3 regions of the Vescimonas sp. genome follow, and region 1 is predicted to be linked to each of the others. Evidence: predicted binding sites of a transcription regulator. Region 1 holds the regulator's gene; each other region holds the start of a gene.
What was found. Region 1 encodes HrcA, which represses chaperone genes, less so after heat shock. Its sites were predicted from a motif close to TGTTAGCACTCNNNNNNNNNGAGTGCTAACA; they were not measured.
Positions count from the first base shown of each region.

Region 1 (10,302 bases):
TTGCTTCATGGGACTCTCTCCTTTTCTATGTAATACCATCATGATAACAACGGTTCACGCTGTTGTCAACACAAGAAAGAGGCCGTCCGGCATACGCCGGACGGCCTCTTTTTTACGTTCAGCTGTTGATAACGTAGCTGCCGGACGCCGGCGCCTCCGCAGCCGCTGCCACCAGCCGCGTCTCCGCGTCGTAGCCCTTGGGCAGCTGCCGCTGCACCGCTGCCGCGTCCTCTCCGGACGGGAGATAGATGCGGTCGAACAGCTCCGCCAGCTGGGTCGCCGTCAGGGCGTTGTCCCCGCTGCCGCGCAGCGTCACCGACAGGGCCACGCCCTCCGGCAGACTGCTGCGCAGGCTCTTGGCGAAGTCGGTGAGGATCTGCACATGGTCGCTGCCGCCGTTGGCGATAGCCTCCAGATCTCCCTCTACCGGATAGCAGAACCAGTCCAGCAGGATCTCGTCGAACCCCAGCTCCGCGCACTCGGTGCTCAGCGCCGTGATGTAGCTCAGCACTGCGGGATTGGTAGGATCCAGCCACGCGCCGCCGTTGGCATCGTACCACAAACTGTCGTCCTCCCGCACCAGCGCCGTCTCCGGCAGTCCCTGTGCGTAGGCGCTGTCGCTGAAGCAGCAGATACGCGCCACCGTGTACCGGTCGCTGGCCAGCAGCTGCTTCAGGCAGTCCAGCGGGCGTCCCTGCTCCACGATGACGTTCTGCGGCACCGACACCTGCGTGCCGTAGGTAATGCCGCCGTTCTCGCGCTTCACCGCCAGCACCATGTCCTCCGGCACCAGGGTGTTCATGATGTAGTCCGCGCCCCACCACAGGCAGTCGTCGGGCAGGCGTGTGGCGTGGAGCGCCGTTACCGGCGTCAGCATGCTCTCTGGTTCCAGACGGTCGATGTCCACATCCTCCACCGGCGTCTTATCCGGCGTGGGTGTGCCGTCATGCCGTCCCCAGGGCAGCTCCAGATGGACCTGTCCCGCCTCATCGTAGACCAGATAGTTCTGCACCGCCAGATATCCCACGGCGCCCAGCAGGATCAGCACCAATACCACGATCAGCACAATGCGGCCGGTGGAAACGCGGCCCCGATAACTGTTGTACCCCCTTGTCGCCATAGGCGTACCCTCCCTTAGGGCTGGATGCTGTCCACCAGCGCCACGCGGCGGGCGTGGCGTCCGCCCTCAAACTCTGTGGACAGGAAGATCTCCACCATGCGCTTGGCCAGATTCGGCCCCGTGATACCGGCGCCCAGCGCCAGCACATTGGCATCGTTGTGGCGGCGGGTCATCTCCGCCTGCAAACAGTCGGTGCACAGGGCGCAGCGAACGCCGCCCACCTTGTTGGCGGCCATGGACACGCCGATGCCGGTGGTGCAGATGACAATGCCCTTGCTGCACTCCCCGGCGGCCACGGCCCGGGCCACCTTCTCGGCGTAAACGGGATAGTCCACGCTCTCCGTGGAGAAGCAGCCCACATCCTCAAAGTCGATGTCGTGCTCCTCCAGCCAGATGAGAATGTCCTGTTTCAGCAGATAGCCGCCGTGGTCGCAGCCGATGGCAATTTTCATGGTCGTGTTCTCCTTTTTCTTTTATAGGGGGCGGAAAATGGGCTTCCCACCCTCAAATGTGCAGAAATACCGGAAGCCGCAGTCCCGCAGCAGCTGCTGCCGCTCAAGGATGGCGCAGCCCACCATGTCGCGGGAGTGCGCATCGGAGCCCAGGGTGATGACCTCGCCGCCCATCTCCCGGTACAGCCGGAGGATGTCTCCGGCCGGCAGCGGCGTGTTGCCGCGGTTGGTGTTGCACTCGATGCCCAGCCCCTTGGGGATGATGGTGCGGAAGATGTCCTCCACCTGCGCCATATGGGACTGGAACGTCATGTGCTCACCCAGATTCTCGTTTATGTACCGCAGCGGCAGCGTCAGGTGGCCCAGCACGCTGCACCGCCCCCACTTCGCCAACTCCAGCACATCCTCCAGATAACTGTCGATAAGCTCATGATAATACGTTTCGGAACTTTTTTCAACGTAGTAAAGGTCAAAATATCCGAATTTTTTTCCCGCCATGTGGACGGACCCGATGACGAAATCCAGCTTGGGCGCGTGATCCAGCAGATGCTCCGCCCGATCGAAGGCCATGGGCGCCTCGCCCAGCTCCGCGCCCAGCCGGATGGTGAGCCGGTCGCCGTACAGCCGCCGCGCCTCCGCCAGCTCCGTCTGGGCCTTGTCCCAGTCGAAGTCCCAGCGGGGCTGGCGGCTGCCCCAGCAGATGGTGTCCACATGGTCAGTGATGCAGATCTCGTCCAGCCCGCGGGCCACGGCGGCCTCCGCCATGCGGGCGATGGTTTCCCGCCCGTCGGGGGAGCAGTCGGAATGGGTGTGATAATCAGCCAGATACATACGGCACCTTATTTCTTTCTCAGGAAGTCCAGAAAGCTCTTGCGCTTTTCATAGTTCTTCTCGCCCAGCGTCTCGCTGAATTTCTTCAGCGCCTCCTTCTGCTCGCGGTTCAGGCCGCGGGGCGTCTCGATGACCACGGTGACGTACTGATCGCCGCGTCCCCGTCCGTTGAGCACGGGGATGCCCTTGCCCCGCAGCCGGAACACAGCGCCGGTCTGGGTGCCCTCGGGGATGCTGTACTCCACGGAGTCTTCGATGGTGGGGATCTTCAGCTTCGCACCCAGCACCGCCTGACTGAACGTGATGGGCGCCTCGCAGAACACGTCGTAGCCCTCGCGGCGGAACAGCTCATGGGGCCGCACCATCACGGTGATCAGCAGATCGCCGGCAGGCCCGCCGTTCTTACCGGCGTTGCCCTGCCCACGCAGGGAGATGGTCTGGCCGTGGTCGATACCGGCGGGGATGGTGACCTTGATGGTCTTGCGCCTGCGCACCGCACCGCTGCCGCCGCAGTCGGCGCAGGGCTGGTGGATGATCTTGCCGGTGCCGTGGCAGCGCTGGCAGGGTCTGCTGCTGGCGAACACGCCCATGGGCGTGCGCTGCTGCACCTGCACCATGCCGCTGCCGTGACAGTCGGGGCAGATCTCCGGCGTGGTGCCCGGGGCACAGCCGTTGCCCTTGCAGGTGGGGCATTGTTCGCTGCGCTCGATAGTGACATCCTTCTCACAGCCGTGGGCCGCCTCCAGGAACGTCACGGACACGCTGGCGCGGATGCTCTCACCCCGCTGGGGGCCGTTGCGGCGGGTCTGCCCGCCGCCGCCAAAGCCGCCGCCGAAAAAGCTGCCGAAGATGTCGCCCAGATCGCCGAAGTCGAAGCCGCCGCCAAAGCCGCCGCCGGCTCCGCCTGCCCCTGCGCCGTAGCTGGGGTCCACACCGGCGAAGCCGAACTGGTCATACCGCGCCTTCTTCTCCGGATCAGACAGCACCTCGTTGGCCTCGTTGACCTCCTTGAACTTCTCCTCGGCCTCCTTGTCGCCGGGGTTCATGTCAGGGTGGTACTTGCGGGCCAGCTTCTTATATGCTTTTTTGATCTCGTCCTCGGATGCGCCCTTGCTGACGCCCAGGACCTCATAGTAATCGCGTTTATTTTCTGCCATCGTCGTTCTCTCCGATAATACCACAAGAAGGGACAGGCTGCCCTGTCCCTCTTGTGGGATATGTGTTACTTGTTCTGGTCGTCGTCATCGACTACCTTGTAGTCGGCGTCGTAGTACTGCTGTCCGCCCGCATTGGGGTCGCCCTGGGGCTGACCGCCCATGTTGGGATCGCCCTGGGGCGCCGCCTGCTGGTACAGCTTCTCGCTCATCTTATAGAACAGCTGGGTCAGCTCCTCGGTAGCGGCCTTGATGGCGTCGGTGTCCTCGCCCTTCAGAGTCTCCTTCAGCTTATCCAGACCGGCCTGCACGGGAGCCTTCTCGCTCTCGGGCACCTTGTCGCCCACCTCGCTCAGGGTCTTCTCAGCCTGATAGACCAGCTGATCGGCCTGGTTGCGGATCTCCACCTTCTCCTTGATCTTGGCATCCTCGGCGGCATACTGCTCAGCCTCCTTGACGGCCTTCTCAATGTCATCCTTGCTCATGTTGGAGGAGGAAGTGATGGTGATGTGCTGGGCGTTGCCGGTGCCCAGATCCTTGGCGGACACGTTGACGATGCCGTTGGCGTCGATATCGAAGGTCACCTCGATCTGAGGTACGCCGCGGCGTGCCGGAGCGATGCCGTCCAGATGGAAGCGGCCCAGGCTCTTGTTGGCGGCGGCCATCTCGCGCTCACCCTGCAGCACGTTGACCTCCACGGAGGTCTGGTTGTCGGCGGCGGTGGAGAAGATCTGGCTCTTCTTGACGGGGATGGTGGTGTTGCGCTCGATCAGACGGGTGCAGACACCGCCCATGGTCTCAATGCCCAGAGACAGGGGGGTGACATCCAGCAGCAGCAGACCCTTGACGTCGCCGGTCAGCACACCGGCCTGCAGAGCCGCGCCCATGGCCACGCATTCATCGGGGTTGATGCCCTTGAAGGGCTCGCTGCCTGTGAAGCTCTTCACGGCCTCCACCACGGCGGGGATACGGCTGGAGCCGCCCACCATCAGCACCTTGGCGAGGTCAGAGGGCTTCAGACCGGCATCAGACATGGCCTGACGCACGGGACCCATGGTAGCGTCCACCAGATGGCCGGTGAGCTCGTTGAACTTGGCGCGGGTCAGCGTCACGTCCAGATGCTTGGGGCCGGTGGCGTCGGCGGTGATATAGGGCAGGTTGATGTTGCTGGTGGTGACGCCGGACAGCTCGATCTTGGCCTTCTCGGCGGCCTCCTTCAGACGCTGCATGGCCACCTTGTCGCCGCTGAGGTCGATGCCATCGGTGCGCTTGAACTCGCTGACCAGATACTTCATGATGCACTGGTCGAAGTCGTCGCCGCCCAGACGGTTGTTGCCGGCGGTGGCCAGCACCTCGATGACGCCGTCGTCGATCTCCAGAATGGACACATCGAAGGTGCCGCCGCCCAGGTCGTACACCATGATCTTCTGGGCCTGCTCCTTGTCCACGCCATAGGCCAGCGCGGCGGCGGTAGGCTCATTGATGATACGCTTTACGTCCAGACCGGCGATCTTGCCGGCGTCCTTGGTGGCCTGACGCTGGGAGTCGGTGAAGTAGGCGGGGACGGTGATGACAGCCTCGGTGACGGTGCTGCCCAGATACGCCTCTGCGTCAGCCTTCAGCTTCTGCAGGATCATGGCGCTGATCTCCTGGGGAGTGTAGCTCTTACCGTCGATAGAGACGCGGTGGTCGGTGCCCATCTCGCGCTTGATGGAGGAAATGGTGCGGTCGGGGTTGGTGATGGCCTGACGCTTTGCCACCTGACCCACCATACGCTCACCGGTTTTGCTGAACGCCACCACGGACGGGGTGGTGCGGTTGCCTTCCGCGTTAGGGATAACGACTGCCTCGCCGCCTTCCATCACGGCTACGCAGGAATTGGTCGTACCGAGGTCGATACCGATAACTTTAGACATAATGATTGCCTCCTGAATTTATCTTAATTTCATTTATTTACGGGTTTAAGAGATCAATAGGGCCGGTCGGGCATAATCAGCGCCGCGATGATATACGCCAGCAAGCCGCTGCCGCCCAGCAGGCTGAACAGCACCCAGCCCAGACGCACCAGCGTGGAGTCGATGTTGAAATACTCGGCGATGCCGCCGCAGACGCCGGCCAGCTTCTTGTCCGTACTGCTCTTATACAGCTTCTTTTCGTTCATGGAAATACTCCTTTCAGTTTGCCACCTTCACCATGGCGAAGCGCAGCACCTTATCTCCGATCATGAAGCCCTTCTGGAACACCTCTACGATGGTGTTCTCTCCGGCGCTCTCGTCCTCCGTGTGCATCACGGCGTTGTGCTTTTCCGGATCGAAGGGCTGCCCCAGCGCGGGGATCTCGGTAACGCCCATCTGGCCCAGCACGTCGATGAACTGCTTGCAGATCATCTCCAGCCCCTGCCGGTGGCCGTCACCCTCCTCAAACTGCTGCACGCCCCGCTCCAGATTGTCCAGCACCGCCAAAAACGGCTTGATGGTGTCGGCTTTGGCCGTACCGTACACGTTTTCCTTTTCGCGGGTGGTGCGCTTGCGATAATTGTCGTATTCCGCCGCCAGACGGAGGTACTTGTCGTTGGCATCGGCCAGCACCTTGGCCAGCTGCTCCATCTGCTCCATCTGGGACTTGGTGACGGTGAACGTCTCCTCCTGCACCGCCTCCTCAGCGGGCGCCGCAGTCTGTTCCACCGTCTCCTGTGCCGCCGTTTCTTCGGCGGACGCCTTCTTTTTCTGCTTATCCTTTTCGCTCATTGTATATCCTCCGGTAGCTGTTTTTTACCAAACATACGGCTCAGGCTCTCTGCAAAGTAGCTCAGCCGCGCCGCCACAGCGGCGTAATCCATGCGGGTGGGGCCCACAACGCCCACCAGACCCCGCATGTTGTCCCCGATGTCGTAGCTGGCGATGACCACGCTGCTCTCCTTCAGGGCGTCGTTGACGTTTTCCGGCCCGATAAGGATCTGCATGGGCGCATCGCTCTGGGGCACCGGAAGGTCCTCCTTATTGTCCACCATGAAGCTCATGAGATCGTGAGCCTTGTCGATGTCCCGAAATTCCGGAAACTTCAGAAGCTGGCTGGCGCCGTTGGTAAACACCTGCTGGTGCTGGGTCTCCTCCAACAGCGTGCAGGCATATTCCGTCACGCGGTTGAGAAGCAGGAACCACTGGCCCGACACCTGATCCGACAGGCTCATCAGCGTGGCATTCATCTGTTCCGGCGCCGCCCCCACAAAGTGGGTGTTCAGCAGGTGGCTCAGCTGCGGCAGCGTCTCGGCGTCCACCGGCAGGTCCAACTGCATCAGCTGGCTCTTGACGCGGTTGTCCGACAGCATCACCACGGCGATAAAGCTGCTCTCGCTGACGGAGATGAGCTCGAACCGCTGCACGGTGGCGACCGTCCGGTGATCGGCCACGGCGTAGGTGGGGTAGCCCACAAAGCTGGATACCATCTGTCCGGCCTGACTGATGACCTGATCCACCTGCTTCATCTGGCCGGACAGGGCATCGTTGATCTTGGCCGTCTCCTCCGGCGACAGAGCCTTGCGCTCCATCAGCTCGTTGACGTACAGCCGGTAGCCCTTGGCCGACGGCACACGTCCCGCAGAGGTGTGGGGCTGCTCCAGATAGCCCATCTCCACCAGATCCGCCAGCTCGTTGCGGATGGTGGCGGAGCTGATCTTGCCGGGCATCTGTTCCACGATGGCCTTGGAGCCCACGGGCTCGGCGGTGTTGATGTAGCTTTCCACCACGATCTTCAATATTTGCTTTTTGCGGTCTGTCAATTCCATAGCTTTCTCCGTTTAGCACTCCTGCTTTTCGAGTGCTAAACGCAGTTTACCACCCTCCCCAGATAATGTCAATAGGGGCTATTTTAATTATTTGTAAACACGGCGCGGGAAAAAGCGCCCCGCCGGAAGGCGGAGCGCTTCTGATTGCACGGTTTATTTTGCGGACTCCTCCGCCGGCTTGCCGCGGATGAACTCCTGCACCAGCGAGTATACGATGGAGCACACCGGCACGCCCAGCAGCATGCCCAGCACACCGAAGGCCCCGCCGCCCAAGGTGACGGCGGCCAGTACCCACAGTCCGGGCAGTCCCACGGACTTGCCCACCACCTTGGGATAGATGAGGTTGCCCTCCACCTGCTGCAGGATCAACAGGAAGATCAGGAATGTCAGGGCCTTGATGGGGCTCTGGAACACGATGAGGAACGCGCCGGTGGCCGCGCCGATCCACGCGCCGAAGATGGGGATCAGCGACAGTGCCGCGATGATGACCGACACCGGCAGGGCGTAGGGCAGACGCAGGATCAGCATGCCCAGACAGCATAGGGTGCCCAGAATGAACGCCTCCGTCACCTGACCGGTGACGAAGCTGGAAAAGGCGTTGTTGCTCAGGCTCAGCAGCCGCAGCAGCCGGTCCGCCGCCTTCTGAGGCAGGCTGCGCCGCAGCAGCCGCCTGGACTGGGCGAGGAGCGTCTCCTTCTGGGCCAGCAGGTACAGGGAGAACACCAGCGCCAGCAGGAAGTTCACCAGCGCCCCCACGATGGAGGCGGTGATGTTCACCGTGGTGTTCACCACGCTGTCGCCCTTCTCCTGCAAAAAGCCGGTGATGGTGTTCTTCACGCTGTCCGCGTCCAGCGCCAGCTCCGGCAGGGTCACGCCGTGCTCCGCCCCGAAGGCGCTGAGGTTCTCCCACCACGCCTGGATCTGGGCCACGTAGGTGGGGATGTTGGCCACCAGCGTGGAGCCCGCCTCCTCCAACCGGGGAAGAAGAATAAAGAAGATGGCGAAAATGATGCCGATGAACAGCACCATGGTCAGCGCCAGACAGACGGGCCGCTTCAGCTTCCGGCTCCACCGACTGTCCCATTTGGCCAGCGCACGGTCCCACAGCCGTTCCAGCGCCGCCATCATCAGGTTCAGCACAAAGGCGATGCAGATGCCCAGCAGCAGCGGTGACAGCAGATCCAGCAGCTTCCCCAGCACCTTTGTCACTGCCGAGATGTTGTAAAGCCCCCAGAACAGCAGCACCGCAAAGGTGATGAGCAGCATGATGCGCTGCATGGTCTTTTTGTTGAGTTCCAAGTGTACTCCGCCCTTTCTGACCGTATTTTCTCTATTCTACCATGTTTGCCGCCGGCAGTCTATTAAGATTCTGTATACTTTTTCCCCGCTTGTGTCTTTCCGCTGCGGATGGTATAATCAGAGAAATGACAAACAGGAGGTATGCGCATGACTGTTACCGAAGCATTGGAAAAGCTGAAAACCTATGAACAGACCAGCTTTGCACTGGGCCACGCCATGGGCCTTTTGTACTACGACGGCGTCACCGTGGCGCCCAAGGGCGCTGCCGCCGTCCGCGGCGACACATCGGCGGAGCTGAGCCGTATCGACTATCAGCTCACCACTGCACCGGAGACGGTGGAGATGCTGGAGACCCTGATGGCTGCGCGGGAGGAGCTGGACGCCGTCACCCGCCGCAAGGTGGAGGAGTACTGGCGCAGCTATGACCGTACCCGCCGCATCCCGGAGGAGGAGTTCGTGGCCTATCAGCGTCTGTCGATCAAGGCTGACGATGTGTGGCAGACCGCCAAAGAGACCAATGATTTTGCCCTGTTCGAGCCGTATCTGCAGGAGATGTTCGACACCCTGAAGCGCTTCGCCCTGTACTGGGAGCCGGACAAGGCTCCCTACGAGACGATGCTGGACAACTATGAGCGGGGCCTGACCATTGCCGCCTGCGACGAATTTTTCGCCGCTCTGCGGCAAAAGCTGGTGCCCCTGATCCAGCGCGTCACCGCCCACGCCGACCGGGTGGACGACGCACCGCTCCACGCCGATTTCCCCATCCCCATCCAGCGGGAGTTCTCCGACTTCGTCATGGATGTCATGGGCATCGACAGGAACCACTGCACCATCGGCGAGACGGAGCACCCCTTCACCATCAACTTCTCCCGGGACGACGTGCGCATCACCACCCACTACCACGCCGACATGGTGGCCTCCTCCCTGTTCTCCGTGATCCACGAGGGCGGCCACGCCCTGTACGAGCTGCACACCGGCAGGGAGCTGGCCCGCAGCAATCTGGGCGCCGGCGTCTCCATGGGCATCCACGAGAGCCAGTCCCGCTTCTACGAGAACATCATCGGCCGAAGCCGCGCCTTCTGCTCCATCATCTATCCGTGGCTGAAGGAGCACTTCGCCCCACGTCTGGACCATGTGACGGAGGACGACTTCTACCGTATGATCAACAAGTCCGAGCCCTCCCTCATCCGCACCGAGGCCGACGAGCTGACCTATTGCCTGCACATCATGGTGCGCTACGAGCTGGAAAAGCGCATGTTCGACGGGTCCCTCACCGCCCACGATCTGCCCGCCGAATGGAACCGCCTCTATAAGGAATATCTGGGCATTGATGTGCCCGACGACCGGCAGGGCGTACTGCAGGACTCCCACTGGGCCAACGGCAACATCGGCTACTTCCCCTCCTACGCCATCGGCTCGGCCTACGGCGCCCAGTACCTCCAGGAGATGTCCAAGGATCTGGACGTGGACGCCGTGGTGCGCTCCGGCGACCTGACCCCCATCAACAACTGGCTGGAGGACAGGATCTGGAAGCATGGCTGCATGAAGGACCCCGTGGCCCTGTTCGAATCGGTCTGCGGCAAGTTCGACCCCGACTGCTACGTGGCCTATCTGGAGAAGAAGTTCACCGAGGTCTACGGCCTGTCATAAGACAAAAGGGAA
Region 1 is NZ_DBLZXX010000001.1:75,426-85,727, reverse strand. It holds gene ACZM22_RS00405 (hypothetical protein) at 1-9, opposite strand, end outside; gene ACZM22_RS00400 (putative glycoside hydrolase) at 119-1,120, opposite strand; gene rpiB (ribose 5-phosphate isomerase B) at 1,135-1,572, opposite strand; gene ACZM22_RS00390 (histidinol-phosphatase HisJ family protein) at 1,594-2,403, opposite strand; gene dnaJ (molecular chaperone DnaJ) at 2,412-3,560, opposite strand; gene dnaK (molecular chaperone DnaK) at 3,626-5,473, opposite strand; gene ACZM22_RS00375 (PspC domain-containing protein) at 5,527-5,718, opposite strand; gene grpE (nucleotide exchange factor GrpE) at 5,732-6,304, opposite strand; gene hrcA (heat-inducible transcriptional repressor HrcA) at 6,301-7,341, opposite strand; gene ACZM22_RS00360 (AI-2E family transporter) at 7,495-8,640, opposite strand; gene ACZM22_RS00355 (carboxypeptidase M32) at 8,788-10,290, shown strand.

Region 2 (10,302 bases), on a different contig from region 1:
CCGCCGCCGACACCGGCCTCACCGGCCGCAAGATCATTGTGGACACCTACGGCGGCAGCGCTCCTCACGGCGGCGGCGCTTTCTCCGGCAAGGACCCCACCAAGGTGGACCGCTCTGCGGCCTACGCCGCCCGCTGGGTGGCCAAGAACGTGGTGGCCGCGGGTCTCGCCCGGAAGTGCCAGGTGCAGCTGGCCTACGCCATCGGCGTGGCCCGTCCCGTCAGCGTGCTGGTGGAGACCTTCGGCACCGGCGTGGTGGCCGATGACAAGCTGGAGGCCGCTGTGGAGAAGGTCTTTGACCTGCGCCCCACCGCCATCATCCGCGATCTGGACCTGCGCAAGCCCATCTACCGCCAGCTGGCGGCCTACGGCCACATGGGCCGCGAGGATCTGGGCGTGTCCTGGGAAAAGACCGACCGCGTGGACGCCCTGAAGGCCGCGCTGGGTCTGTAAAAATCCGGAAAAAAGAGTCCCGCAGCATTGCTGCGGGACTCTTTTTTACTTGTCGCGGCATTGAAGCCCCAGCTGATAGAAGGCCACGGCGCTGGCCGCCGCCACATTCAGACTGTCCACTCCGTGGGTCATGGGGATCATCACCGTATAGTCGCACTGCGCGATGGTGCCGTCCGCCAGCCCATCGCCCTCGGTGCCCAGCACCACGGCCAGCTTTTCGGCGCCCAGCAAACGGGGATCGTCCAGCCGCAGAGAGTCCTGCCGCAGCGCCATGGCTGCCGTGACGAAGCCCATTTCGCGGAGCGTCCCCGTCCAGTCGCCCTCCTCCGGCAGATACGTCCACGGCACCAGAAACACGTTGCCCATGCTGACGCGGGACGCCCGCCGGTACAGCGGGTCGCTGCCCTGTTGGGTCAGCAGCACCGCGTCCATGCCCAGCGCCGCCGCGCACCGGAAAATGGCCCCCACATTGGTGGGATTCATCACGTTTTCCAGCACGGCGATGCGCCGCGCTCCGGCGCAGACCTCCGCCACGGAGGGCAGTGCCGGCCGCCGCATGGCGCACAGCATGCCGCGTGTCAGGTGGAAACCGGTGAGCTGCGTCAGTACCTCCAGCGGCGCGGTATAGACGGGAATGTCCGCATCGCAGCGGGCCAGGATTTCCGCGCCCTTGCCGGAAATGTGCTGGGGCTCCATGAGGAACGACACCGGCTGGCAGCCCGCGTCCAGCGCCCGCCCGATGACCAGCGGGCTTTCGGCAATGAACAACGCGTTGGCGGGGTCTGCGCGGTTTACCAGCTGGTTTTCCGTAGCGCGGGCATAAACATCCAGCTCCGGCGCAGCAAAATCGGTGATCTCGATGGTGCGGGCCATGGGGGTCTCCTTCCTCCGTCAGGCGTTGAGGATGCGCATGAACTCCTCGCCGGTGATGGTCTCCTTTTCATACAGATGCTTGGCCAGCTCGTCCAGCTTGCCGCGGTTATCGGTGAGGATCTTCAGCGCCTTCTCGTGCTGCTGCTTCACCAGAGCTACCACCTGCTGGTCGATCTTCGTCTGGGTATCGGCGGAGCAGGCCAGGGACGTGTCGCCGCCCAGATACTGGTTGGTCACGGCCTCCAGCGCCACCATGCCGAAATCATCGCTCATGCCGTAGCGGGTGATCATGGCGCGGGCCAGCTTGGTGGCCTGCTCAATGTCGTTGGAGGCACCGGTGGTGATGGAGCCGAACACCGTCTCCTCGGCGGCACGGCCGCCGGTGAGGGTAGCGATCTTGTTCTCCATCTCCTCCTTGGTCATCAGATAATGGTTGCCCTCCTCCACCTGCATGGTGTAGCCCAGCGCGCCGGAGGTGCGGGGCACGATGGTGATCTTCTGCACCGGCGCGGAGTGGGTCTGCAGGGCCGCCACCAGCGCGTGGCCGATCTCGTGGTAGGACACGACCTTCTTCTCATGGTCGGTCATGATGGCGTTCTTCTTCTGATAGCCGGCGATGACCACCTCAATGCTCTCCTCCAGGTCCGCCTGGGTAGCGAAGCGGCGTCCGTCACGGACGGCGCGGAGGGCGGCCTCATTGACGATGTTGGCCAGCTCTGCACCGGAAGCGCCGGAGGCCATGCGGGCCACCTTGTTGAAGTCCACATCCTCGGCGATTTTGATCTTCTTGGCGTGGACCTTCAGAATATCCTCGCGGCCCTTCAGATCCGGCAGCTCCACCGGCACGCGGCGGTCGAAGCGGCCCGGACGGGTCAGCGCGGGGTCCAGAGACTCGGGGCGGTTGGTGGCCGCCAGAATGATGACGCCGTTGTTGCCCTCAAAGCCGTCCATCTCGGTGAGCAGCTGGTTCAGGGTCTGCTCCCGCTCGTCATTGCCGCCGTACTGGCCGCCGCTGCGCTTCTGGCCGATGGCGTCGATCTCATCGATGAACACGATGCAGGGGGCCTTCTCCTTGGCCTGGGTAAACAGGTCACGCACCTTGGAAGCGCCCATGCCCACAAACATTTCCACGAACTCGGAGCCGGAGATGGAGAAGAACGGCACGTTGGACTCACCGGCCACGGCCTTGGCCAGCATGGTCTTACCGGTGCCCGGAGGGCCCACCAGCAGGATGCCCTTGGGCATGGATGCGCCGATCTCTTTGTACTTGGTGGGGTCGTGGAGGTAGTTTACGACCTCCTGAAGGTTCTCCTTGGCCTCGTCCTCACCGGCCACATCGGCAAAGCGGATGCCCTCGGAGGACTGGACGTAGACCTTGGCATTGGACTTGCCCATGCCGAACATCATGGAGTTGCCGTCTCCGCCCATTTTCTTCACCATATTGCGGGAAATGAGCTGGCCGATGCCGATAAAGAGGATCAGCGGCAGCACCCAGCCCAGAATGCTCATCAGCAGGGAGGTCTGCTCCACCTCCTCGCCGGTGGTGGAAATGCCCGCGTCCAGCAGACGCTGCACCAGCCCGTCATCGGGGACGATGGCCGTTTTATAGATGGTCTTGTTGTCCTTGCCGGTGAACAGGATGCGGTTGCTCTGCTCCTGTATCTCCACCTGCCCGATCTCTTTCTGCTCCGTCATGGTGATAAAGGTATTGTAGTCCACCTCACGGATCTGGTGCTCCGTCAGCCAGGGCATAGCCAGCAGGTTGAACAGCAGCAGCACCAGCATCGCGATAATGTAGTAGTAGAGCAAAGGCTTCTTGGGGGTCTTGACCTCTCTCATACAAGCGCCTCCTTGCAGACGTATTATTCAAAGTATTATAGCCGCGCCGTACTGTAAAGTCAAAGGGCACAGCGGAAAAACCTGTAAATTTTTCCTGAACACCGGCGTATCCGGGACTTATTGCATATTTTGTGAACAGACTTTGCTACTTTTGTGAACATTAGCACTCTCCTATTGACAGTGCTAAAATCGGCGCTATAATGAAGCCGAACCTTGAGAGAGGGGCGAGCAAGCGGCCCCGCCGGAGAGGTTTGGAACTGTTGATACAATGAGGGTAATATAGTGGGCGGCGGCCACCCGGTCCGCCGCGATACGAATGGAGGTATGACATATGTTGCCCAGCATTTTTGGTGAGAACCTGTTTGATGATTTCTTTTCTGATCCGTTTGGCATGATGGTGCCTCAGGGCCGCGACCCGCTGTACGGCAAGCACGCCAAGAACCTGATGAAGACCGATGTCCGCGAGACGGAGGGTACCTACGAGCTGGATGTGGACCTGCCGGGCTTCACCAAGGACGAGGTGAACGTGGAGCTGAAGAACGGCTATCTGACCATCCAGGCTGCCAAGGGCCTGGACAAGGATCAGACCGATAAGAAGGGCAAGTACATCCGTCAGGAGCGCTGCGCCGGCGCTTGCAGCCGCACGTTCTACGTGGGCGATGGTGTGGAGCCCGAGGATGTCACCGCCAAGTTTGAAAACGGCATCCTGCAGCTGTCCATCCCCAAGGAGGCCAAGAAGCAGCTGCCCAAGAATACCAGCGTCACCATCGGCTGACGTGAACAGGCAAAAAAGAATGACCCGCCTCGGCGGGTCATTCTTTTTGCGCTTTTACCAGATCTGCTCGGCCACGATGTTCTTTTTGTAGCTGATGCGGAAGTAGAAGAACTCCGCCACGCCGGTGATGAACCAGGAGAAGATATACAGCAGGTACAGAGACGGCACTGTGTGGAAGTAGGCGAACACCGTGTAGATCCACACCACGCGGAACACGCAGGAGCCCATGATGACCACGATGGTGGGGATGATGCTCTTGCCGATGCCGCGGGAGGCGGCGATGCTGTTGTCCATCAGCGGGGCTATGGCGTAGGAGAAAGCCATGATCCGCAGACGGTCCATGCCGGCGTCGATGACGGCGGGCTCGTTGGCGAACAGGGACAGGAACTGCCGTCCGAACAGCAGCATCATCGCGCCAAAAATGGCGCCGGTGAAGATGCCGTACAGCATGCAGATGTGATAGCTCTTAAGGATACGCTCCTTATGGCCCGCGCCCCAGTTGCGGCTGACGAAGCTGGCGCAGGCGGTGTAGAACGCCGCCATCATGTTGAACACCAGAGTATCGGCGTTGGCGGCGGCAGCCGCGCCGGAGACGGTGATCTCGTCGAAGGAGTTCAGACCCGCCTGCACGAACAGGTTGGCCAGGGCGAAGATGGCGTTCTGCAGGCCGGAGGGGACGCCGATCATCAGGATGCGCTTGACCGCCGCCTTGTGGAGCCGCAGCTGCCGCATGCTCAGGCGGCAGGCGTCCTTCCGCCGCAGCAGGTGGACGACGATCAGGACGGCGGATACCCACTGGGCAATGGCGCTGGCGATGGCCACGCCCTCGGCGGACATCCGGCAGCCGATGACGAATACCAGATTCAGAATGACGTTCAGCACACCGGCCACGGATAGGTAGATCAGGGGGCGCTTGGTATCGCCGGTGGCGCTGAGGATACCGTTGCCGCAGTTGTAGATGCCGATGCCGGGCAGGCCCAGCGCATAAATACGCAGGTACAGCACGGCGCCGGGAAGGAACTCCTCCTTGGTGTTCAGCAGGCGCAGCATAGGCTCGGCAAAGAACGCGCAGATCAGGCACACCAGCACGCCTGCACCCGTACAGATCAGCAGGGAGGAGTGGGTGGTGCGCTCCACGTTCTCACTGTCGCCGATGCCCAGCCAGCGGGCCACCGACACATTGACACCGGCGCCCATGCCGATGAGCAGGCCGGTGAACAGGGACACCAGCGTGGTGGTGGAGCCCACGGCGCCCAGCGCCACATAGGTATTATAGGCATATTTACCGGCGATGGCCACGTCGCTGAGGTTGAACAGCACCTCCAGCACCTGGGTCAGCATCAGCGGCAGGCTGAACAGCAGAATATTTTTCCACAGAGACCCGCTGGTCATCTCAATGCTTTTCATACGGCTTTCCTCACTCCCAAATGTTCCTTTTTTTATATAAAGCGCACCAGTTTCTTTATATGGCTGCAAGAGCAGAGTATATCACCGGCGCGGGGGCAAAGCAAGCATATTTACCAACAGACTTTCCGATGAAAAAACGGGGCCGATTGTGCAGAATGTACCCACATACGGGAAAAGAGGTGGATTTTTGCGGCGCTGATGTGCCGGTTTTTGAAATTTTCGCCTGCATCTTGCGGAGAAGGGTGGGATGTGCTATCCTGAAAACAGCGAAAAGAAAAGGAGAGCGCTATGAAGCTGGTTCTGATCGACATCGACAACACCCTGCTGGATTTTGACGCCTACATCCGCCGGACCATGGAGGAGGGCTTCGCCCACTTCGGCCTGCGGCCCTACGAGCCGTGGATGTACGATGTGTTCCACCGCGAGAACAACAAGCTCTGGCGGCAGATCGAGGAGGGCACCCTGACGTTTCCGGAGCTGGAGAAGATCCGGTGGAACAACGTGTTCGCCGCGCTGGACATGGACTTCGACGGCGTGGTGTTCGAGAAATATTTCCGCACCGCCCTGCACGAGAGCGCCATCCCCGTGAACGGGGCGCGGGAGCTGCTGGAGGCACTGCGGGGCAGGTATCTGCTGGCCGCCGCCAGCAACGGCCCCTATGAGCAGCAGCTCCACCGGCTGGCTCTGGCGGGTATGAAGGACTTCTTCGACTGGTTCTTCATCTCCGAGCGCATCGGCGCGTCCAAGCCGTCGAAGCTCTTTTTCGATGAGGCGTTCCGGCAGGTCAACGAGGGCCGTGAGACGCCTATCCTGCCGGAGGATACCGCCATCATCGGCGACTCTTTGACCTCCGACATGGCCGGCGGCAGGGGGTGCGGACTGAAGACCGTGTACTACCGCCGTCCGGGGGCCGCGCCCGCCAATGACAGCGTGGACGTGACGGCGGAGGACCTGCGGGACATCCCCGCGCTGCTGCAATAAGCTGCGAACAGACGAACGAGGCGCATGCCATTGGCATGCGCCTCGTTTTATTGCGCTCTCGGAGTCAGCAGCGCCTTACGGTGCCGCAGGTAATAGCCGTATCCGGCGGCGTCCGCCAGGAACCAGCCGATGGGGATGGCGGCCCAGATGCCCACTTCGCCCACCGGCCCCGCCAGGGCGTAGGCCAGAGCCACGCGGGTGCCCAGGGAGACGACTGTCAGCACCACGCTCATGCCGGGCCGCTGCACGGCGCGGTAAAAGCCGTACAACAGGAACAGGCAGCCGATACCGGCGTAGAACGTGCCCTCAATGCGGAGGTAGCGGACGCCGCAGGCGATGACCTCCGTATCGCCCGCCTGAACGAAAAGACCCATCAGCGGCCGGGCGAATACCACCACCAGCGCCGCTGCGGCGCAGGAGAAGGCGGCGCTCACCGCCGTGGCCTGCCGCAGGCCCTGCCGCAGCCGGTCGGACTGCCCCGCGCCGTAGTTCTGGGCCGAGAAGGTGGAGAAGGCGTTGCCGAACTCCTGCACCGGCAGGTAGGCAAAAGCGTCGATCTTCACGGCGGCGGCAAAGGCCGCCATCACCACCGGCCCGAAGCTGTCCACCAGACGCTGTATCAGCAGGATGCCGAAGTTCATGGCCGACTGCTGCGCGCAGGTCAGCAGCGACAGATCCATCAGCTCCCGCAGGATATGCCGGTCGAACCGGAAGTCCGCCCGCCGCGGCAGCATGTGGCGGCAGCGCAGCAGGGCATAGATCGTCAGCCCCAGCCCCGCAGCGTACTGGGCGATCACCGTGGCCGCTGCCGCGCCGGACACGCCCCACCGCAGCACCAGTACGAACAGCAGGTCCAGCCCCACGTTCAGCAGGGCCGCGCCGCCCAGAAACCACAGCGGTGCGGCGGAGTTGCCCGCCGAGCGCAGCAGGCAGGCGAAGAAGTTATAGAGGAACGTGGCCGCCAGCCCTACAAAAATGATGCGCAGATAACCGGCCATGTCGCCGTACAGCGAATCGGGCACCTGCAAAAACCGCAGGATGGGGTCCAGCAGGACGTATACCAGCGCCGTCACCGCCGCCGTCACCCCGCCGATGAGGCAGAGGGCCAGCGCCGCCGCCCGATGCAGAGACGCCATGTCCTTCCGGCCCAGATAGATGGAGAACAGTGCCCCTGCGCCCATGGCCAGCCCCAGAAACACGGAGGTCAGGAACGTCATCAGCGTGAAGGCGGAGCCCACCGCTGCCAGGGCGTCGCGGCCCAGCGCACGCCCCACGATGAGAGTGTCCGCTACATTATACAGCTGCTGGAGAAGGCTTCCCACCATCATGGGCAGCGCGAACAGCAGCAGGCTGCGGGTGATGCCGCCGCGGGTCATGTCCCGATACATAAAAACTCCTCGTCAGGAAAGGACGGGGGCCGCAGGCTCCCGTCCTTCATCGTTGTTGTGCCGGCTCAATAGCCGTAGAGCATGGAGCGCTTGATGTCCGCCAGACAGTGAGCGCTGCACATGGCCATGGTGTCGGCCAGCTCGGCCTTCAGCTTGTCCACGTAGACCTGCACGCCCTCGAAGCCGCCGCCGTACACCATGTTCACGAAGGGACGGCCGATGAGGACCGCGTCCGCACCCAGCGCCAGCGCCTTGAACACGTCCATGCCGGAGCGGATGCCGCCGTCCACCAGAATGGTCATTTTGCCGCCCACAGCGTCTGCGATGGCGGGCAGCACCTCCGCCGTGGCGGGGCACTGGTCCAGCACACGACCGCCGTGGTTGCTGACCACGATGCCGCTGGCGCCGGCCTCCAATGCCTTTTTCGCGCCGTTCACCGTCATGATGCCCTTGAGGATGAAAGGCTTACCGGCCTTTTCCGCGATCTGCCGCAGCTCATCCACGGTCTTGCTGCCGGCGGGAGGCGTCATGTTTTTCAGGAACGGCAGGCCCGCCGCGTCGATGTCCATGGCGATGGCGATGGGATCGGCGGCCTTGGCCAGCGCCATTTTTTCCTCCACCAGCGCCATATTCCAGGGCTTTACCGTGGGCACGCCGCAGCCGCTGTTTTTCTTCAGGGCCTCGGCCGCACCCTCCATGACGGCGGGATTGATGCCGTCGCCGGTGAAGGCGGCGATACCTGCGGCGGCGCAGGCGGTCACCAGAATGTCGTTATACGTCAGATCGTCATACTTGTCGCCGTAGTGCAGCTGCATGGCGCCCACCGGCGCGGCGAACACCGGCAGCACGACCTTCTTGCCGAAGAAATCGTAGGACGTGTCCACGGGCTTGTTCTCACAGATGGTGTCCATGTTGACGCACAGCTCCTGCCACTTCTGGTAGTTGCGGATGAAGCCGGTGCCGATGCCCTTGGCTCCGGGGCCGGGGATGGTGTTTTTGCAGGCCATGCCGTTGCAGGTGGGACAGGACTTGCAGTAGGGACCCATACAGGTGCGGGCGTTGTTCAGGATCTCCTGATATGTCATGAAAGTGTACCTCCGGTTTCAAATGTGTAGTACCGCCATTGTACTCCGACGGCGGGAAAAAGCAACTCCGAGTTTTTCTCAGTGGTGGAAGCTGGTGACCTGGGGAGGCTCCGGCTGGGGCAGACCGTACTGTGTCTTGCCCAGCTGGATGGCCTTCATGAGGAACGCCATGTTCCGTCCCAGCGTCCGCATGGTCTGGAGGCCCTCCCTGTCCTGGCGCACCTCCTCCGGTGTATTGCCGTACACCATGTTCCAGTACTGGCTGCTGGCGATGGGCATCCCGGCGATGGTGAAATACTTGTTCAGCACATCGAAGCTGGAGGTGTTGCCGCCGCGGCGGCAGGACACCACCGCCGCGCCCACCTTCATGGTCAGGTTCCGGATGCCGGCGCTGTAAAACAGCCGGTCCATAAAGGAGATGGCGTCCCCGGCGGGGGAGGCATAGTGTACCGGCGCGCCGATGACCAGCGCGTCTGCCTCCAGCAGCTTGGGAGACGTCTCGTTCACCGCATCGTCGTACACGCACTTTCCCAGCTTGCGGCAGGCGCCGCAGCCGGTACAGCCGCAGACGACTCTGCCGCCGGCCTGCACGATCTCGGTTTCGATGCCCTCGTCCTCCAGCGTGCGGGCCAGCTCCTCCAGCGCCGTGTAGGTGCAGCCCTTGGGATGGGGGCTGCCGTTGATGAGTAATGCCTTCATTACCGCACCTCCTTGGATAATTTCGCGGCCATTATAGCACATTTCCCGCAAAAAGCAACACCGCGGAGGGGAAAACCTCCGCAGTGTCGTTTTGCGCAGGCGGCTCACGCCTCCTGCACCGCGTATTTCTCCAGAATGCCCCGCAGCGCCGACAGGGAGCTGGTGTGGCATCTCTCAATGATGGTGCTGCTGCCCTTCAGCTCACTGAGGGCGCCCTGCACCAGCTTGTGGGACATGGTATTGGTGAAAAAGATCATCAGGTCCGGCCGCCCCAGCTTGTTCTTCAGCCCGCCGGAGGGCTTGGTCAGCACCTTGGCCTGACACTGGTACGCGCCGCAAAGCTCCTTATAGCGGCGCTCCATGCACTCATTTCCACCCAATATGACAACGCTCATACACGCCGCCTCCTTCAATTTGAAATTTAGTTAGATTACTCTAACCGCGACTATCATACCAGACTTTACCGCAGAATGCAAGACATATTTTTTATGGTCCTGAAACAGGGTCTCTTGCATTTTGCAAGTCGATGAAATATAATGTGCAAAAACACAGGCCCGCAGGGGCCGGAAGGGGGCAGCGGTATGCGTATCGTTGTAAAAGTGGGGACCTCCACGCTGGCGCACGCCACGGGGCGGCTGAACATCCAGCGGATGGAGCGGCTGTGCAGGGTGCTGAGCGATCTGAAAAATGCGGGGCATGAGATCATTCTGGTGTCCTCCGGCGCCATCGGCATGGGTGTGGGGAAGCTGAATCTCCCGGGCCGTCCGGCGGACATGCCCAGTAAGCAGGCGGCTGCCGCCGTG
Region 2 is NZ_DBLZXX010000005.1:81,818-92,119, forward strand. It holds gene metK (methionine adenosyltransferase) at 1-452, shown strand, start outside; gene ACZM22_RS05945 (TrmH family RNA methyltransferase) at 498-1,325, opposite strand; gene ftsH (ATP-dependent zinc metalloprotease FtsH) at 1,344-3,164, opposite strand; gene ACZM22_RS05955 (Hsp20/alpha crystallin family protein) at 3,496-3,939, shown strand; gene ACZM22_RS05960 (MATE family efflux transporter) at 3,994-5,346, opposite strand; gene ACZM22_RS05965 (HAD family hydrolase) at 5,635-6,327, shown strand; gene ACZM22_RS05970 (MATE family efflux transporter) at 6,375-7,715, opposite strand; gene ACZM22_RS05975 (alpha-hydroxy-acid oxidizing protein) at 7,781-8,800, opposite strand; gene ACZM22_RS05980 (flavodoxin family protein) at 8,879-9,499, opposite strand; gene ACZM22_RS05985 (DUF2325 domain-containing protein) at 9,604-9,894, opposite strand; gene proB (glutamate 5-kinase) at 10,081-10,302, shown strand, end outside.
Region 2: the regulator HrcA is predicted to act here: its motif matches at 3,323-3,353, upstream of ACZM22_RS05955 (Hsp20/alpha crystallin family protein).

Region 3 (10,302 bases), on a different contig from region 1:
GCGGCATGGCCTTCCCCGGGGACGATATGTACGGCATCGACTGCGTCATCCCCGACGTCAGCTATCTGGTGAAGAACCACAGCCGCCTGCGGGGCATGTTCATCACCCACGGGCACGAGGACCACATCGGTGCCATTCCCTACGTCCTCAAGCAGATCAACACCCCCATCTACTGCACCCGCTTTACCGCCGGGCTCATCAAGCTGAAGCTGCAGGAGCATGGACTGCTGAACTCCACCAAGCTCATCACCGTGGAGGCGGGCCAGACTGTGAAGGCCGGCAAGTTCCAGGTGGAGTTCCTCCATGTGAACCACTCCATCGCCGACTCGGCGGCCTTCGCCATCCATACGCGGATGGGCACCATCGTTCACACCGGCGACTTCAAGATCGACTCCACGCCCATCGACGGCGAGGTCATCGATCTGGCCCGCTTCGGCGAGCTGGGTAAGCAGGGCGTTCTGGCGCTGCTTGCCGACTCCACCAATGTGGAGCGTCCCGGCTACACCCTGAGTGAAAAGGCCGTGGGTGCCACGTTCATACGGCAGTTCACCGGCTGCACCAAGCGCATCATCGTCACCACCTTCGCCAGCAACGTCCACCGCATCCAGCAGGTGCTGGACGCCGCGGCGGCCTGCGGCCGCAAGGTAGCCGTCACCGGCCGCAGCATGGAGAACATTATGAAGGTCTCCACGGAGCTCGGCTATATGAAGGTGCCCAAGAACACCCTGATGGACATCAACCGCATCAAGGGCCTGCCCCTGAATCAGCAGGTCATCGTCACCACCGGCTCTCAGGGCGAGGAGATGAGCGCCCTGTACCGCATGGCCTTCTCCACCCACAAGCAGGTGGATGTGGGCCCCGGCGACAAGGTCATCATCTCCGCCAGCGCCATCCCCGGCAACGAGGTGACGGTGGGCCGCGTCATCAATGAGCTGTTCCGCAAGGGCGCCGACGTGGTCTACGACAAGGCCGACATGCTCCACGTCTCCGGCCACGCCTGTCAGGAGGAGCTGAAGATCATCCACGCCCTGACACGGCCCAAATTCTTCATCCCCCTCCACGGCGAGCAGCGCATGCTCCAGATCCACAAGCGCGTGGCAGAGAGCATGGGCATGCACCCCAACAACATCGTGGTGGCCGAGAACGGCTCCGTCATTGAGCTGACCACCAAGCACATCAAGTGCGAGACCAGCGTTCCCTCCGGCGAGGTCTTTGTGGACGGCAGCGGCGTAGGTGAGGTGGGAGCTGTGGTCCTCAACGACCGCAAGCTGCTGGCTGAGGACGGTATGGTGGTCATCGTGCTGCCCATGTCCAGCCACGACCACCAGCTGCTGTGCCCGCCGGAGATCGTGACCCGCGGCTTTGTGTACGTCAAGGAGTCCGAGGAGCTGTTGGACACTCTGAGCCGCATTGCCACCGACACCGTGGACGGCATGTCCGCCAAGAAGCGCCGGGACGACGGCGACGTGTGCCGCGCTGTCCGCTCCGCCGTGTCCAGCTATCTCTACAAGACCACCAAGCGCAGTCCCATGATCATCCCCATGGTGACGAAGCTGTAAATATCTGGAATTTTCCTGCATCCGTGGATTCCCGATATTTTGTATAAGCGTGAAAAACAGGTCTCTGTGCCGCATCGGCACAGAGACCTGTTTCTCATGTTTTGGGAGGGAACTTTTGGTCATGGCGGCGAACTGCCGCTTCAGGGATAGAACTGGAAATTTCCTCCAATTTTTGTGCAGCAACAACCGTATTTATTTCCGATTTACTTCCGGTTAATTCCCGTTTATTTCCGGTTTTGCTCTTCATGATGAAGAAATTTCCGGCTCAGAACCACTTCTTCCGTTTGAAATACCAGATCAGAAGCGCCACCACCAGCGCCGACACCGCCGCCACCGTGATGTAACCATAGCGCCAGCCCAGCAGGGGCATGTTGGGGAAGTTCATGCCGTACCACCCCGCGATGAGGGACAGAGGCAGGAAGATGGCGGTGACGATGGTCAGCACCTTCATCACCCGGTTCTGGTCGATGTCTACCTGCGCCTGATACTCGCTGCTGATCTGGGTGGCGTATTCGTGGAGCATCCGCGTCTCGCCCCGCAGGTTCTCCACCTTCCGCAGAAAGTGATTCAGCCGCTTCTTGCTGTGACCGGAGAGCTGCTCCTCCGCGTCCTCCAGCAGGCTGGAGGCGAAGTCGCACAGCTGCGCATAGTAGCGGTTGGTACGGTTCAGTTCCTTGCGGATCACGCTCATCCGGTGGAGAAACCGTCCCGTGTCGTTGTCCAGCACCGCTTGCTCCAGATCGGTCAGCCGCGTCTCCAGCTGCTGGATGTAGCGCAGGTCGTCCCGGATCAGGTACAGCAGCAGCGCCACCAGAAAGCTGTCCGGGCTGTCCGGCAGCGGCGCGCCCTGCTCCGTCAGGCGGGCGGCGCAGTCCGCTGCCGCCTTGTCGTGGTCCACCACCGCCAGACCTCCGCCCGCCCACGTGAAGCCCAGACGGCGGGCAGGCTGATTGGAACGCGGCGGCGTGCGCAGGTGGCCGGTGACGCCGGTGCGGTCGATGTGCAGCCAGCAAAACTGAGACTCATGCGGGTCGGCAGGCGCAGTTGGCACGGACAGCCCGGCGGGCAGCGCCGCGGTGTGGGTCTCCTGCGGCGTAAGGATGGCCAGCACGCCCCGTCCGTCCGCCGGTGGGGCGGATTGGGGCTGCAAGCCGCCGGCAAAGAGATAGTACATGGGATATCTCAGCTCCTTTTCAGGTTCAGGCTTGCAGGACAGCAGGGCAGTGCGCCCTCGCGTCCCGCAGGGCAGCGCCGCGACGATTTTGCGGCGCATACGTCTCCTCCGGATAGCTTTGACGGTTACTTTTTGTGTTCTATTCCCCATACCGTCGGCGGTACAGCAGCTGCTTGGCCGCCTTCTTCGCCTCCGGCACGTATCCCCTTCCGTCGATGACCTGCTGCAGCTTCTCGTCGGAATACTCCCGGAAGTTATATATGAACCTCTCCACCGGGTCGGTGATGGCCTGCTCCTCCGCCTGCCGCTTTTCAAATTCCTCCAGCGGCGACGGCGGCGCAAACATGGCCACATACCGGCACGTCTCGCAGGTGTAGATCAGCACCTTCATGTGCCGCTCCATGATGGGCAGGCCGGGGTCATCCACCGTGGTCAGATAGCTGGCGCAGCGCGGCGGCATCATCTTCCCGCCGCACAGGGGACACTCCTTCGCAAGAATGGCCATTTCCCGCTCCTTTCTCCGTCAGAACTCAGGGGCGTCGGGGGACTTGCGGTACAGGAGGGGCTTGCCCTCGCTGTCCACCAGGACGGTCAGGCCGCCGGAATTGCCGCTGGCGTGATAGAGATACTGCACACCCGTTTGGGTGTCGGCCCAAATTTCGTTGCAGGTGATGATCCCGCTCTCGTCCAGCACCTTCACGAAGCGGTCGGTTTCTTTCTTGGCCATAGCGCCTTACGCCTCCGGCTTATCATCGGACAGGATGGTCTTGGCGCTGGCGGCCAGGCCCGCCAGGCCCTGGATCTCGCTGGGGATGATGAGCTTCGTGGCCTTGCCGTCGGCCACCTTCTCCAGCGCCTCCAGCGCCTTGAGCTTGATGACCTGATCGTTGGGGGCGTTCTCGTTCAGCAGCCGCATGGAGTCGGCCATGGCCTGCTGCACCTTCAGGATGGACTGGGCCTCGGCCTCGGCGGCCATGATCTTGGCCTGCTTGGCGGCGTCAGCCTGCAGCAGGACGGACTGCTTCTCGCCCTCGGCGATCAGCACCTTGCTGGCCTTCTCGCCCTCGGCCTGCAGAATGGACTCGCGGCGCTCGCGCTCGGCCTTCATCTGCTTTTCCATGGCGTTCTGGATCTCGCGGGGCGGCAGGATGTTCTTCAGCTCCACGCGGTTGACCTTGATGCCCCATGGGTCGGTGGCCTCGTCCAGAATGGAGCGCATCTTGGCGTTGATGGTATCGCGGCTGGTGAGGCTCTGGTCCAGCTCCAGCTCGCCGATGATATTGCGCAGGGTGGTGGCCGTCAGGTTCTCGATGGCGCTCATGGGGTACTCCACGCCATAGGTGTAGAGCTTGGGGTCGGTGATCTGGAAGTAGATGACGGTATCGATCTGCATGGTGACATTATCCTTGGTGATGACGGGCTGGGGATCGAAGTCGGCCACCTGCTCCTTCAGGCTGATCTTCTTCACCACGCGCTCGATGAACGGCAGCTTGAAGTGCAGACCCACGCCCCAAACGCTGTGGAAGGCGCCGAGGCGCTCCACCACGTAGGCCTTGGACTGCTGGACCACGTTGATGCAGCTGACGATGACCACCAGAATGATGATCACCAGAACGATGATGGCGATGGTGCCAGGGATGTTGTACGGCATATGCGTTTCCTCCTTATTTCTTCTTCTCTTTTTTGGTGTGCTTTTCCTTCTTGTTCTTGCGGGTCAGGTGGATGATGCGGGTGACGACAAAGGCCAGGACCACTAAAAGGCCCCTTAGAAAATAGGGCATTTACGCCTCCTTTTCCACGTACAGCTTGACGCCCTCCATGCGGATCACGCGGACCATGGCGTCAGGCTCGATGATCTCCCCGGTGCTGCTGCGGGCAGACCAGGTCTTACCATCTATGTAGACGGCGCCGGTGGGCACATCGTTGTCGATGCGCTCCGTGACCCGGGCCGAGCCGCCCAGCACGCGGTCGGCATTGGTAGGCTTGATGTCCTTTTTCATCAGCTTCGTCACCAGCGGACGGGTGGCGGCCAGCGCCACGATGGACACCACAAAGAACAGCGTCACCTGGAGCCAGATGGGGCCGTTGCAGACGGCGGCGACGAGGCCCGCCATGCTGCCCAGCACAAACCAGATGGACGTCAGGCCCGCCGTGACCGCTTCCACCACGCCGAAGATGATGATGGCGGCGATCCAGATAGCAGTGGACATATCCGTGCTTCCTCCTTTCAGACAGAGGCCGATGAGACCACTGAGCGCTCCGATGCCCAGCAGGACCCCTGCGGCCAGCCACTTGTTTTTCGGGGACAGATTGGTGAGGAAGGCGGAGAAGGCATTGTGCAGCGTCTCCCGCGGCAGGGGCTGCTGCGGCGTCTCCGGCGGAGTGTCCGGTACGGCGGGCTGCGCCGGAGGCGGCGCCTCCTCGGCGAACATGTCGGCAATGGACACCTGATAGCGGTTGCAGATATACAATATCTTCTCCATCTCCGGATAACCCCTGCCAGACTCCCACTTGCTCACCGCCTGGCGGGACACCTGCAGCTGCTCGGCAAACTGCTCCTGGGTCAGGCCGCTGCGGCGGCGCACCGATGACAGCTGCTCTCCAAATGACATACGCTCGTTCCTCCGTTCCTCTTGCCGACAGTGTAGCACATGGGCGATTTTTGTCCAGCACCTTGAAGTTGCGCCGGCCATTTTTCATACCAGACCGCGCAACCTGAAGTTTACATTCCCTATTATAGCCGATTTGCGCCGGAAAAGCCATAGGGATTTTCCACGCAGTTCGGGTTGCGCCGCAGCGAAAAGTCGGGTATACTGTTGGATACGAATCTGAATGAACGAGGTACGCCGAACATGGTGACATATATGATACCCTGCCTGCTGGGGCTGGAGAAGCTGGTGGCCGATGAGGTGAAGCGTCTGGGCTTGCAGGACGTGCAGGCGGAGAACGGGCGCATCCTGTGCCGCGGCACGGCGGCGGACTGCGCGCGGCTGAACATCAACCTGCGCTGCGGCGCCCGGGTAATGATGGTGCTGGGGCAGTTTCCCGCCCGCAGCTTTGAGGAGCTGTTTCAGGGCGTGCGGGCCATCCCGTGGGAGGATTATCTGCCCCGTGACGCGGCGTTCCCCGTGAAGGGCTACGCCATCTCCTCCCAGCTCCACGCGGTATCCGCCTGCCAGAGCATCATCAAGAAGGCCATGGTGGAGCGGATGAAGGCGGCCTACGGGCTGGAGCAGTTTCCGGAGACGGGCGTGAAGTACCAGGTACGGTTCTCCATCTTCAAGGACGAGGCCGCCATCTGTCTGGACACCTCCGGCGAGGGGCTTTATAAGCGGGGCTACCGCGCCGTGGGCGTAGAGGCGCCGCTGCGGGAAACGCTGGCGGCGGCGCTGGTGACGCTCAGCCGCTATCGGGGGCGGGACCCGTTCTGCGACCCGTTCTGCGGCAGCGGCACCATCCCCATCGAGGCGGCGCTTATCGCCAAAAACCGCGCTCCCGGACTGGACCGGCGGTTCGATTCCCAGCGGTGGGCCTTCCTGCCGGCGGAGGCGTGGATGAACGCGGCGGACGAGGCCCAGGACAAGGAGTTCCACGGGCAGTACGACATCTGGGGCGGCGACATCGATCCCCGCGCCGTGGACATCGCCCGGGACAACGCCCGCAAAGCCGGAGTGGACGACTGCGTGCGGTTTGAGGTGGCGGACGCCGCCAAGTTCCGGCGGGACAGCCGGTACGGCCAGCTGGTGACCAACCCGCCCTACGGCGAGCGGCTGATGGAGCGGCAGGAGGCGGAAGAACTGTACCGCATGCTGGGCAGGGTATGGCGGACACTGCCGGAGGGGTGGCGCACGCTGGTGCTCAGCAGTCACACGGAGTTCGAGCGGGCCTTCGGGCGGCCGGCGGATAAAAGACGCAAGCTCTATAACGGCATGATAAAATGCGACGTGTTCTTCTATGGAAACGTATGACTGCGAAAAAAGAGGTCGCGTAAAGAAAGTGTTAATTTTCAATTTGTTCACTTTCTTTTCTGCGGCCATGCTACAATACTAAGAAAATCTTAAAGTTTTCCCCAGACAGTTTATTGGAGGAGGCGTTTTCCGATGAAGCACGTTTTCATCATCAATCCTACGGCGGGCAAAACTGACAGCCGTCAGAAGATATACGACATGGCAGAGGCCCTGCGGACAAAGCATGATCTGGATGTGCAGTGCATCCTGACCAAGAAGCAGGGGCACGCCACAGAGATCGCCCAGCGGCTGTGCGACAGCGGTGAGGAGCTGCGGTTCTACGCCTGCGGCGGTGACGGCACCGCCAACGAGGTGGCCAACGGCATTATCGGCTACGACAACGCGTCCATGACCGTGATCCCCGTGGGCACCGGCAATGACTTCCTGAAAAACTTCGGCGACGATCTGGACAAATTCCGCGACGCCGAAAATCTGTGGGACGGCCCCCAGTTCCCCATGGACGCCATTGATGTCAACGGACGTATCGCCCTGACCATCGCATGCTCCGGCATCGACGCCCGGGTGGCCGCAGACGTACATAAATACAGTGAGAGCCCCCTGCTGGACGGCAAGAGCAGCTATATCTACTCGCTGGCGGTGAACTTCCTGTTCAAGGGCATCGGCTCCCACTGGACCGTGTCGCTGGACGATACGGTGATGGAGGGCGACTGGTCTCTGGTGGCGGTGTGCAACGGCCGGTACTACGGCGGCGGGTTCATGCCCGTGGCCGAGGCGCGGATGGACGACGGCGTACTGAACACGCTGGTGGTCAGGGAGGTGAACCGCCGGACGTTCCTGAAGTTTGTGGGGCCCTATTCCAAGGGCAACTACCACAAGTTCCCCGACTACGCCCAGTGCTACACCCCCCAGGTCATCCATATCCACTCGGAGAAGCCGGACATCGTCACCTGTCTGGACGGCGAGAGCGTGGTGAACCGGGACGTGACCATCAAGCTGTCCGACAAAAAGCTGAATTTCTTCGGCCCCGCCGGATGCAGCTGCAACCGCACTGCCCGCGCCAGGGGCCTGAGTTGAACAATTTGTGAATTTTTCAAATTTTTCCCGTTTCCCCCTTGCAAATCCCGAATAGTGTGGTATGATAAGCACCGTTAGCACTCAATGTATTTGAGTGCTAACGGTGACTTTGTTTTTTCAATATTGAGTATATAAAAGGAGGAAGCAGCTATGAAACTGACACCGCTTGCTGACCGCGTGGTGCTGAAGATGACCGAACCGGAGGAGACCACCAAGGGCGGCATCATCCTCACCGGTTCCGCCAAGGAGAAGCCCTCTGTGGCAGAGGTCATTTCCGTGGGCCCCGGCGGCACCGTGGACGGTAAGACCGTGGTGATGTCCGTGAAGGCCGGCGATAAGGTCATCACCGACAAGTACGCCGGCACCAAGGTGACGCTGGAGGACGTGGAGTATATCATCGTCAAGCAGAGCGACATCCTGGCCATCGTGGAGTAATTCCCTGAAAGGGGGAGCAGGCTCCCCCTTTCGATCCCCCACCGCCAGCTGACATCGGTCACTGGCGAACGCCGCCCAGGGCGGCTGGGTCAATGTATTTTTGCCACGTTCACGCCGCGGCAAAAATCAATAGGACCCGTTGATTTATTCATTCAGAATGGGAGGCAATTTTATGTCTAAGATCATCAAGCGCGGGGACGAGGCCCGCAAGGCTCTGGAGGCCGGTGTCAATCAGCTGGCCGATACCGTAAAGGTCACGCTGGGTCCCAAGGGCCGCAACGTGGTGCTGGATAAGAAGTTCGGTACGCCCCTGATCACCAACGACGGCGTGTCCATCGCCAAGGAGATCGAGCTGGACGACCCGTTTGAGAACATGGGCGCACAGCTGGTGCGCGAGGTGTCCACCAAGACCAACGATGTGGCCGGTGACGGCACCACCACCGCTACCCTGCTGGCTCAGGCCATGATCCACGAGGGTCTGAAGAACCTGGCCGCAGGCGCCAACCCCATCGTCATGAAGAAGGGCATGGCCAAGGCCGTGGACGCCGCCGTGGCCGCCATCAAGGAGCAGAGCCAGAAGGTCAACGGCACCGCCGACATCGCCCGCGTGGGCACCGTGTCCTCCGGTGACGAGAACATCGGCAAGCTCATTGCCGAGGCCATGGAGAAGGTCTCTGCCGACGGCGTTATCACCATCGAGGAGTCCAAGACCGCCGAGACGTACAGTGAGGTGGTCGAGGGCATGATGTTCGACCGCGGCTATATCACCCCCTACATGGCCACCGACATGGAGAAGATGGAAGCCGTCGTGGACGATCCCTATATCCTCATCACCGATAAGAAGATCTCCGTCATCAGCGACATCCTGCCCCTGCTGGAGCAGATGCTGCAGAGCGGTAAGAAGCTGTTCATCATCGCCGAGGACGTGGAGGGCGAGGCCCTCAGCACCCTGCTGGTCAACCGTCTGAAGGGCGTGCTGAACGTGGTGTGCGTCAAGGCGCCCGGCTTCGGCGACCGCCGCAAGGAGATGCTGCAGGATATCGCCGTGCTGACCGGCGGTCAGGTCATCAGCGAGGAACTGGGGCTGACCCTGAAGGACGCCACCATCGACATGCTGGGCCGCGCCCGTCAGATCAAGGTCACCAAGGAGAACACCATCATCGTGGACGGCATGGGCGATCCCCAGGCCATCAAGGACCGTGTGGCTCAGATCCGCGCTCAGATCGGCGTGACCACCAGCGAGTATGACAAGGAGAAGCTGCAGGAGCGTCTGGCCAAGATGGCCGGCGGTGTGGCTGTCATCAAGGTGGGCGCTGCCACTGAGACAGAGATGAAGGAGAAGAAGCTGCGCATCGAGGATGCCCTGAACGCCACCAAGGCCGCCGTTGAGGAAGGCATCGTGGCCGGCGGCGGCACCATCTATGTCAACGTCATCCCTGCCGTCACGGCGCTGCTGGACAGCACCGAGGGCGATGAGCGTGTAGGCGTGCAGCTGGTGGCCAAGGCTCTGGAGGCTCCTGTGCGTCAGATCGCGGCCAATGCCGGCATCGACGGCAGCGTGGTGCTGGAGAAGGTACGCACCTCCGGCAAGAACGGCTACGGCTTCGACGCCTACAAGGAGGAGTACTGCGACATGATCGCCAGCGGTATCGTGGATCCCGCCAAAGTGACCCGCAGCGCCCTGGAGAACGCCGCCAGCGTGTCCGGCATGGTGCTGACCACCGAGTCTCTGGTGGCCGACAAGCCCCAGCCTCCTACGCCGGCTCCCGCCGCACCCGACATGGGCGGCATGGGCATGTATTGATCCCCCGGAAAACAATAGAGAGGGTGCGGCGGCTATGCCGCCGCACCTTTTTTCTCCCGTTTTTGCAAAAACCTGTTGACAAACGGCCGTACGATATGGTATAGTAACTCGTGCCTGTCGAGGACGGCATGGCGGCGTAGCTCAGTTGGCTAGAGCATGCGGTTCATACCCGCAGTGTCACCGGTTCAAATCCAGTCGCCGCTACCACGTCCGGAGAGATGCTTCGGCATCTCTCCGGAACCCCCTCGACTCACAAAAACGGCCCGTTGGTCAAGTGGTTAAGACACG
Region 3 is NZ_DBLZXX010000019.1:2,615-12,916, reverse strand. It holds gene ACZM22_RS09420 (ribonuclease J) at 1-1,559, shown strand, start outside; gene ACZM22_RS09415 (hypothetical protein) at 1,654-1,806, opposite strand; gene ACZM22_RS09410 (magnesium transporter CorA family protein) at 1,825-2,832, opposite strand; gene ACZM22_RS09405 (hypothetical protein) at 2,873-3,238, opposite strand; gene ACZM22_RS09400 (DUF6440 family protein) at 3,257-3,460, opposite strand; gene ACZM22_RS09395 (SPFH domain-containing protein) at 3,467-4,384, opposite strand; gene ACZM22_RS09390 (NfeD family protein) at 4,515-5,345, opposite strand; gene ACZM22_RS09385 (THUMP domain-containing class I SAM-dependent RNA methyltransferase) at 5,586-6,701, shown strand; gene ACZM22_RS09380 (diacylglycerol/lipid kinase family protein) at 6,834-7,775, shown strand; gene ACZM22_RS09375 (co-chaperone GroES) at 7,926-8,210, shown strand; gene groL (chaperonin GroEL) at 8,383-10,014, shown strand; tRNA gene ACZM22_RS09365 (tRNA-Met) at 10,145-10,221, shown strand; tRNA gene ACZM22_RS09360 (tRNA-Glu) at 10,275-10,302, shown strand, end outside.
Region 3: the regulator HrcA is predicted to act here: its motif matches at 7,848-7,878, upstream of ACZM22_RS09375 (co-chaperone GroES).